DNA from 2 places in the Streptomyces sp. NPDC031554 genome. Region 1 is predicted to be linked to the other one. Evidence: riboswitches for the same ligand, from Rfam matches in the RefSeq annotation. Region 1 holds a riboswitch; the other holds the start of a gene.
The links. A riboswitch is a leader RNA that binds a small molecule or an ion and turns the genes downstream of it on or off. The one in region 1 is predicted to bind glycine.
Positions count from the first base shown of each region.

Region 2: linked by a shared signal. The riboswitch ahead of gcvT (glycine cleavage system aminomethyltransferase GcvT) and the one ahead of gcvP (aminomethyl-transferring glycine dehydrogenase) in region 1 are both predicted to bind glycine.

Region 1 is NZ_JBVIKX010000013.1:9,007-13,413, forward strand. Features, by position in the region: gene ACZ5FU_RS28350 (DNA polymerase IV) at 1-1,411, shown strand, start outside; gene ACZ5FU_RS28355 (nucleotidyltransferase domain-containing protein) at 1,505-1,978, shown strand; gene ACZ5FU_RS28360 (PRC-barrel domain-containing protein) at 1,900-2,271, opposite strand; glycine riboswitch at 2,389-2,484, shown strand; gene gcvP (aminomethyl-transferring glycine dehydrogenase) at 2,666-4,407, shown strand, end outside.
Region 2 is NZ_JBVIKX010000001.1:306,640-311,046, forward strand. Features, by position in the region: gene ACZ5FU_RS01300 (enhanced serine sensitivity protein SseB) at 1-18, opposite strand, end outside; gene ACZ5FU_RS01305 (AAA family ATPase) at 548-1,216, opposite strand; glycine riboswitch at 1,393-1,492, shown strand; glycine riboswitch at 1,493-1,608, shown strand; gene gcvT (glycine cleavage system aminomethyltransferase GcvT) at 1,682-2,800, shown strand; gene gcvH (glycine cleavage system protein GcvH) at 2,937-3,314, shown strand; gene glyA (serine hydroxymethyltransferase) at 3,330-4,407, shown strand, end outside.

The sequences.
Region 1 (4,407 bases):
GCCCACCGTCCTGCATCTCGACATGGACGCCTTCTTCGCCCAGGCGGAGCAGGCGTCCAAGCCGAGTCTGCGCGGGAAGGCGGTGGTCGTGGGGGGTCTCGGACCGCGAGGAGTGGTGGCGACCGCCTCGTACGAGGCGCGGGTCTTCGGCGTGCACTCGGCGATGCCCATGGCGCAGGCCCGCCGGCTCGCCCCGAACGCCGCCTACCTGGTGCCGCGGGGCGCCTTCTACCGCCGGATCAGCGACCAGGTCATGGCGCTGCTGCGGGCCCTGTCGCCGTTGGTGGAGCCGCTCAGCCTGGACGAGGCGTTCGTGGATCTGGAGGCCGGCGAGGCGGCCTGGGACAGCGAGTCGGCGCGGCTGGCCGGGGTGCGGCTGCGCGCCGACATCCGGGCGGTCACCGGGCTCACCGGTTCGGTGGGGCTGGCCGCCTCGAAGATGCTCGCCAAGATCGCCTCCGAGCAGGCCAAGCCGGACGGCCTGGTGCTGATCGAGCCGGGCACCGAGCGGTCCCTGCTCGCGCCGATGCCGGTGCGGACGCTGCCGGGGGTCGGTCCGGCGACCGGCGACCATCTCAGGCGGGCCGGGATCACCACGGTCGGGGAGATGGCCGAGGCGGGGGAGGACGAGCTGGTACGGCTGCTGGGCAAGGCGCACGGGCACGCGCTGTACGCCATGGCGCTGGCCCGGGACGACCGGCCCGTGGTGGCCGAACGGGAGACCAAGTCCGTGTCGGTGGAGGACACCTACGACGTCGACATCCACGACCGGGTGCGGGTGGGCCTCGAGGTGCAGCGGCTCGCCGACCGGTGTGTGCGGCGGCTGCGGGGGGCCGGCCTGTCGGGGCGGACCATCGTGCTGAAGGTGCGGCGGTACGACTTCTCCACGCTCACCCGGTCGGAGACCCTGCGGGGGCCCACGGACGATCCGGCGGTGGTGCGGGAGGCGGCGGCGCGGCTGCTGGAGGCGGTCGACACGACGGGCGGTGTGCGGCTGCTCGGGGTGGGGGTCAGCGGGCTGGCCGACTTCACGCAGGAGGACCTGTTCGCGCAGGCGGCCGAGGTGCGGGCGGCGGACGTGCGGGCCGCGGGCCCCGAGGACGAGGCGTCCGAGGAGCCCGCGGTGGCCGAGGCGGTGCCCGTGGAGCACCGGTGGCGGCCGGGGCTCGACGTGCGGCACGCCCGGCTCGGCCACGGGTGGGTGCAGGGCAGCGGGCTGGGGCGGGTGACCGTGCGGTTCGAGACGCCCGGGTCGGAGGTGGGCCGGGTGCGGACGTTCCGCATCGACGACCCCCAGCTGGAACCGGCGGAGCCGCTGCCGCTGGTGCGGCGAGGACCGGACGGGGCACCGGCCGTGGACGAGGCCGCTCACGTGCCGACGGCGGGGCCGCAGCCGGGGACCGGCCGGTGACGGGATCGAGCGAGGCGGTGTGCGGTGGCGGACGGGGAGCGACGGACGGACCCCGCGGGGCTCCCGGCGGAGCGACGTGACGAGGCGCGTTCGGTGGTCCGGTGGGTCACCGCATGGGCCGCGGGACGCGAGGACGTCGTCGGGGTGCTGCTCGTGGGGTCCTGGGCGCGGGGTGCCGGACGAGCCGGCTCGGACGTCGATCTCGTCGTGCTGACGGCCGAACCGGGCCGGTACGCCGCCGAGGACACCCGGGTGCGCGAGCCGGCCCTGGGCGACGTGGTCCGCAACCGGACCCGAGGGCCCCTCACCGCATGGTGGTGTGTCACCGCCTGCGGTCTGGAGGTCGAGGCCGGCATCGGCCCCGCCGACCGGGCGCGTACCGATCCCGTCGACGCGGGCACGCGACGCGTCGTCACCGACGGGGCGCGACCGCTCCACGACCCGTGGGGACTCCTGGGGGCACTGGTCCGGGCGTGCGGCCGGTCCGCTCAGGTCTCCTCCGAGCCCGCCAGCCTGCCGAAGTCCCGGTCCGGGAGGGGCGGCGGGGCGGCCACGTCGAGGCCGTAGTGGTGATAGAGCTGGAGTTCCTGGTCGGGGGAGAGGTGACGGCCCACACCGAAGTCGGGGGCGTCCTTGATCAGGGCGCGGTCGAAGGGGACGTGCAGGGTGCCCTCGACCAGTTCGCTGGGTTCCAGGGGGACGAAGGCGTCCCGGCTGAACAGACCGGTGCGTATGGCCGCCCACTCCGGCACGCCGGTCGCGTCGTCGAGGTAGATCTCGTCGATGGTGCCGATCTTGGTGCCGTTCCGGTCGAACGCCTTGCGGCCGATCAGGTTGCGCGGATCGATGTCGGTCTGCACGGAACCCCTCCACGTGGTCGCAAACTCATCCCTCAGCACTACGAAAGAGCACATCGGCGGTCGCGGCCACTCGGAAGGAGGCCTCGTTGACCCCGCTGGTAGTCTGGCCGTGGCCGCTGACCCCGTGCGGGAGAGTCCTCCGGAGACCACCGGAGGCGCCGAAGGAGCAAATCCTCCCCGGAATCTCTCAGGCCCACGTACCGCACGGACGAGGTCACTCTGGAAAGCAGGGCGGGTGCCGACGGCGTCGACGGCTTCCGCCCTCACCGACGGTGAAAGCCGGGTGCCCTCGGGCGTCCGGTGAAGCTCTCAGGTTGAGATGACAGAGGGGGAGGCCGTCCGGGTACCCGCCAGTGGTGCCCCTCGAAGGTCGTGTGACCAGGAGGCCTCCGCAATGACCGCCCATCGCATTCCGCTCTCCGACCTCGAACAGGGAATCCCCTTCGAGCAGCGTCACATCGGACCCGACCAGGAGGCGCGGGCCAAGATGCTCGCGCAGGTCGGTTACGGCTCCCTGGACGAGCTGACCGCCGCCGCGGTCCCCGACGTGATCAAGAACGCCGACGCGCTGGACCTGCCGGGTGCGCGCACCGAGGCCGAGGTGCTGGCCGAGCTGCGTTCGCTGGCCGACCGCAACCAGGTCATGGACTCCATGATCGGGCTCGGCTACTACGGCACCTTCACCCCGCCGGTCATCCTGCGCAACGTCATGGAGAACCCGGCCTGGTACACGGCCTACACGCCGTACCAGCCGGAGATCTCGCAGGGCCGGCTCGAGGCGCTGCTGAACTTCCAGACGACGGTCGCCGACCTGACCGGGCTGCCCACCTCCGGCGCCTCGCTGCTCGACGAGGGCACGGCCGCGGCCGAGGCGATGGCGCTGTCCCGGCGGATGGGGAAGAACAAGAAGGGCCTCTTCCTGATCGACGCGGACGCGCTGCCGCAGACCATCGCCGTGATCGAGACGCGTGCCGAGCCGACCGGTGTCGAGGTCGTCGTCGCCGACCTGAGCGAGGGCATCCCGGCCGACATCGCCGCGCGGGAGATCAACGGCGTGCTGGTCCAGTACCCGGGGGCCTCCGGTGCCGTGCGCGACCTCAAGCCGGTCATCGACCAGGCGCACGAGCTGGGGGCGCTCGTCACCGTCGCCGCCGATCTGCTCGCGCTGACGCTGCTGACCTCGCCCGGTGAGCTGGGCGCGGACATCGCCGTCGGCACGACGCAGCGGTTCGGGGTGCCGATGGGCTTCGGCGGGCCGCACGCCGGTTACATGGCCGTCCACGAGAAGTTCGCGCGCAGCCTGCCCGGACGGCTGGTCGGCGTGTCCGTCGACGTGGACGGCAACCGGGCGTACCGGCTGGCGCTGCAGACCCGTGAGCAGCACATCCGCCGGGAGAAGGCGACCAGCAACATCTGCACGGCGCAGGTCCTGCTCGCCGTCATGGCCGGCATGTACGCCGTGTACCACGGTCCCGAGGGCCTGCGGGCGATCGCGCGGCGCACCCACCGCTACGCCTCGCTCCTGGCCGCCGGGCTCACCGCGGGCGGCGTCGAGGTCGTGCACGGTTCCTACTTCGACACGCTGACCGTGCGGGTGCCCGCGAAGGCCGCCGAAGCCGTCGCCGCCGCCCGGGACAACGGCGTCAACCTCCACCTCGTCGACGCCGACCACGTGGCGGTCTCCTGCGACGAGACCACCGGGCGGGCGCAGATCGACGCCGTGTGGCGGGCCTTCGGGGTCGAGGGCGACATCGAGGCCCTCGACGCGGCCGCGCAGGACGCCCTCCCCGACGGGCTGCTGCGCCGCGACGAGATCCTCGCCCACCCCGTCTTCCACCAGTACCGCTCCGAGACCGCGATGCTGCGCTACCTGCGCAGGCTGGCCGACCGCGACTACGCGCTGGACCGGGGCATGATCCCGCTGGGGTCCTGCACGATGAAGCTCAACGCGACCACCGAGATGGAGCCGGTCACCTGGCCCGAGTTCGGGCAGCTGCACCCCTTCGCGCCCGCCGGGCAGGCGCGGGGCTACCTCACGCTCATCCACGAGCTGGAGGAGCGGCTCGCCGAGGTCACCGGGTACGACAAGGTGTCCCTCCAGCCGAACGCCGGGTCGCAGGGCGAGTTCGCCGGACT
Region 2 (4,407 bases), on a different contig from region 1:
CGCCGGGGGGAAGTCCATCTGCCTACCGCCTGCTGGGAACCACTGGATGTGGCTCGAAAGGCTATCGGGTACCGGCCGCGCCCCCGCCGTGCGCCGTCCGACGTCCACCGTCCACCGTCCACCGGACGTCCCGGAGCCGGGGGCGGCGGCCGGGGACGGTGGCGGTGCGGCGGCCGCGTGGCCGGGCCCGCGGGGCGGGTCCGGCGGGGCGGGTCCGACGACCGGGGACGCCTGTGCGGCGGCTCGGTCTCCGCGGGGCCCCGCACCCGCGGACGGCCCGGCGGCCGCGTGGCCGCCCCGCGGGGCGGGTCCGGCGACCGGGGCGGCGGGCTCGTGCCGCGGCTCGGCGGCCGAAGGTCCGCGGACCGGACCGCTGAGCCCCGCCCCGGGTGCCGCCCGCCGGCCGGACCCCCGGTCCCGCGCGGCGGCCCGGCGCTCGCGGGCCCCGGATGCGCACGGCACCCCGGCACCCCGGCGGCCGCAGGTGCGGAGCCCCCGGGCCCGCACGGCGATCGAGGGCCGCAACCCCGCCCCGGTCCGGCCCCGGTCAGCTCGTGAAGGCGATGCGGCGGAGGGTGTCGGCCGCGGCGCGGTCGAGGAGGACCGTCGAGCCGCAGCCCTGGGGGAGGCGGCCGCGCTCCGCCGCGCGCAGCAGGCGGGAGGCGGCCCGGCGGTGGCGGCGGAAGGCGTACCGGGAGACGCCCCGGCCGCGCTCGCGCTGGCCCTCCAGCGCGGTGTCCACGGTGACGTCGAGCAGCACGAGGTGCAGGCTGCCGCCGCGGCGGCGGGCCTCGCGGGCCAGCCAGGCGCGCACCCAGGCCTGCGTGCCGCAGTCGTGGACGACGACGCCCTCGCCGGTGCGCAGGGCGCGGCGCAGACCGGCGTAGTGGTCGAGGCGGACGAGAGGGCGGTAGAGGGCGTAGGGCAGGGCGCGCGGCATGCGGGCGTCCCAGCGGTCGCGGGTGTCCTGGGAGTCGATGCGCGCGCCCGCGACGGCCCGCCTCATCAGCGTCGACTTGCCGCTGCCGGGCAGTCCCGTGACCACGACCAGGTCGCGGGACGCGAACAGCAGGCCGTGCGGGCTGCGGCCGGCGCGGTCGCGCAGGTCGCGGACGACCGGCGCGGGGGTCGCACCGGCCGCCCCGGGGGCGGAGGCCCGCGGCTGCGCGGGCAGTGCGAGCGCCGGGCCGGTCCCGAGTCCCGTGGTCCTGTTCACCGTGTTCGTCCTCCCCTGGGGTCAGACAAGTCTTCTCCCCGTCGAGCGTAAAGAGAAGGTAATCCGGTCCGCCTCGCGTTTTCATGCGCTTACCGCCACAGGCCGGTTACAGATGCGGCCTGCCGCGATCGGCCGGGGCGTGCGATGATGGCCGCGCCAACTGCATACCGGCCGTTTGAATCCGCGCGGGAGAGTCCCCACCGACAGCATCGCTGGGGCGCCGAAGGAGCAAGTCCCTCCCTTGAATCTCTCAGGCCCCGTTACCGCGCGGGCGAGGCACATCTGAAAAGCGGGTCGCCCTCCGGCGGCTCCACCCAAGGTGCAAGCCGTGACCGACCCGTCCGCGGACGGTCACGGCGAACCTCTCAGGTTCCGATGACAGATGGGGAGGAACGACCTCTCCTCCCCCGCGCCCGGCTCCACCCGCGCGGGAGGGAGTCCATCGCCTTGGGAGACGAACGCCCGATGAGCAGCACCCCGCTCCGCCACACCGCCCTCGACGCCCTGCACCGTTCGCTGGGCGCGACCATGACCGACTTCGCCGGCTGGGACATGCCCCTGCGCTACGGCTCCGAACGCGACGAGCACCACGCCGTGCGGACCCGGGCCGGCCTCTTCGACCTCTCGCACATGGGCGAGATCACCGTCACCGGCCCGCAGGCGGGCGCCCTGCTGAACTTCGCTCTGGTCGGCGACCTCGCGGCCGTGGGCGTGGGCCGGGCCCGCTACACCATGATCTGCGACGCCGACGGCGGCATCCTCGACGACCTCATCGTGTACCGGCTCGCCGACACCGAGTTCATGGTCGTCGCCAACGCCTCCAACGCCCAGGTGGTCCTGGACGCGCTGACCGCGCGCGCCGGCGGCTTCGACGCCGAGGTGCGCGACGACCGCGACGCCTACGCGCTGCTCGCCGTCCAGGGACCGGAGTCCCCCGGCATCCTGAAGTCGCTCACCGACGCCGACCTCGACGGCCTGAAGTACTACGCCGGCCTGCCCGGCACCGTCGCCGGCGTCCCCGCGCTCGTCGCCCGCACCGGTTACACCGGCGAGGACGGCTTCGAACTGTTCGTGAAGCCGGAGCACGCCGTCGAGCTGTGGCAGGCCCTGACGAAGGCCGGCGAGGGCGTCGGCCTGATCCCCTGCGGCCTGTCCTGCCGCGACACGCTCCGCCTGGAGGCGGGCATGCCGCTGTACGGCCATGAGCTGTCGACCGCGCTGACCCCCTTCGACGCCGGTCTCGGCCGAGTCGTGAAGTTCGGCAAGGACGGTGACTTCGTGGGCCGCGCGGCGCTCGCCGCGGCCGCCGAGCGCGCCGGGACGAACCCGCCGCGGGTCCTGGTCGGCCTGGTCGCCGAGGGCCGCCGCGTCCCGCGCGCCGGGTACGCCGTGGTCGCGGGCGGCGAGGTGGTCGGCGAGGTCACCTCCGGCGCCCCCTCCCCCACGCTGGGCAAGCCGGTCGCGATGGCCTACGTCGACGCCGCGCACGCGGCACCGGGCACGCCGGGTGTCGGCGTGGACATCCGGGGCAGCCACGAGCCGTACGAGGTCGTGGCGCTGCCGTTCTACAAGCGCCGGAAGTAGAGACTGGCGCTCGGACCGCGCCGCGGCGGACCGCGGCCGGTCCCGCGCGTGACCCTGCGCACAGGTGCGCCGCTCACGCGCGTCCCCAGCAGTCCCCCTTCATCAGCACTCCCCCGCGTACAGGAGAATTCAGGCCATGAGCAACCCCCAGCAGCTGCGCTACAGCAAGGAGCACGAGTGGCTGTCGGGCGCCGAGGACGGCGTCTCGACGGTCGGCATCACCGAGCACGCGGCCAACGCGCTCGGCGACGTGGTCTTCGTCCAGCTCCCCGAGGTCGGTGCCGCGGTGACCGCGGGCGAGTCCTGCGGCGAGCTGGAGTCGACCAAGTCGGTCAGTGAGCTGTACGCGCCGGTCACCGGCGAGATCGCCGAGGTCAACCAGGACGTCGTGGACGACCCGTCGCTGGTGAACTCCGAGCCCTTCGAGGGCGGCTGGCTGTTCAAGGTACGCGTCACGGACGAGCCGGCCGAGCTGCTCTCCGCCGACGAGTACACCGCCTTCATCGCCGGCTGAGAGGTCGAAAGACGCATGTCTGTCCTGAACACGCCCCTGCACGAGCTCGACCCGGAGATCGCCGCGGCGGTCGACGGCGAGCTGCGCCGCCAGCAGTCCACGCTCGAGATGATCGCCTCGGAGAACTTCGCTCCGCTGGCCGTCATGGAGGCGCAGGGCTCGGTCCTGACCAACAAGTACGCCGAGGGCTATCCCGGCCGCCGCTACTACGGCGGCTGCGAGCACGTCGACGTCACCGAGCAGATCGCGATCGACCGGGTCAAGGAACTGTTCGGCGCCGAGTACGCCAACGTCCAGCCGCACTCGGGTGCCTCCGCCAACCAGGCCGCCCTGTTCGCGCTGGCCCAGCCCGGCGACACCATCCTGGGCCTGGACCTGGCGCACGGCGGTCACCTGACCCACGGGATGCGGCTGAACTTCTCCGGCAAGCAGTTCGACGTGGTCGCCTACCACGTGGACGAGGCCGGCCTGGTCGACATGGCCGAGGTCGAGCGGCTCGCCAAGGAGCACCGCCCCAAGGTGATCATCGCGGGCTGGTCGGCGTACCCGCGGCAGCTGGACTTCGCCGAGTTCCGCCGGATCGCCGACGAGGTCGAGGCGTACCTGTGGGTGGACATGGCGCACTTCGCCGGTCTGGTCGCGGCGGGCCTGCACCCGAACCCGGTGCCGTACGCGGACGTGGTCACCTCCACGACCCACAAGACGCTGGGCGGCCCGCGCGGCGGCATCATCCTCGCCCGGCAGGCCTTCGCGAAGAAGCTCAACTCGTCCGTGTTCCCGGGCTTCCAGGGCGGCCCCCTGGAGCACGTCATCGCGGCGAAGGCGGTGTCCTTCAAGGTCGCGGCCTCGGACGACTTCAAGGAGCGCCAGCGCCGTACGGTGGAGGGCGCGCGGATCCTCGCCGAGCGGCTGACCGCGCCGGACGCCCGGGAGGCCGGGATCAACGTCCTGTCCGGCGGCACCGACGTGCACCTGATCCTGGTCGACCTGCGCGAGTCGGAGCTGGACGGGCAGCAGGCCGAGGACCGCCTCCACGAGGTCGGCATCACGGTCAACCGCAACGCGGTCCCGAACGACCCGCGGCCCCCGATGG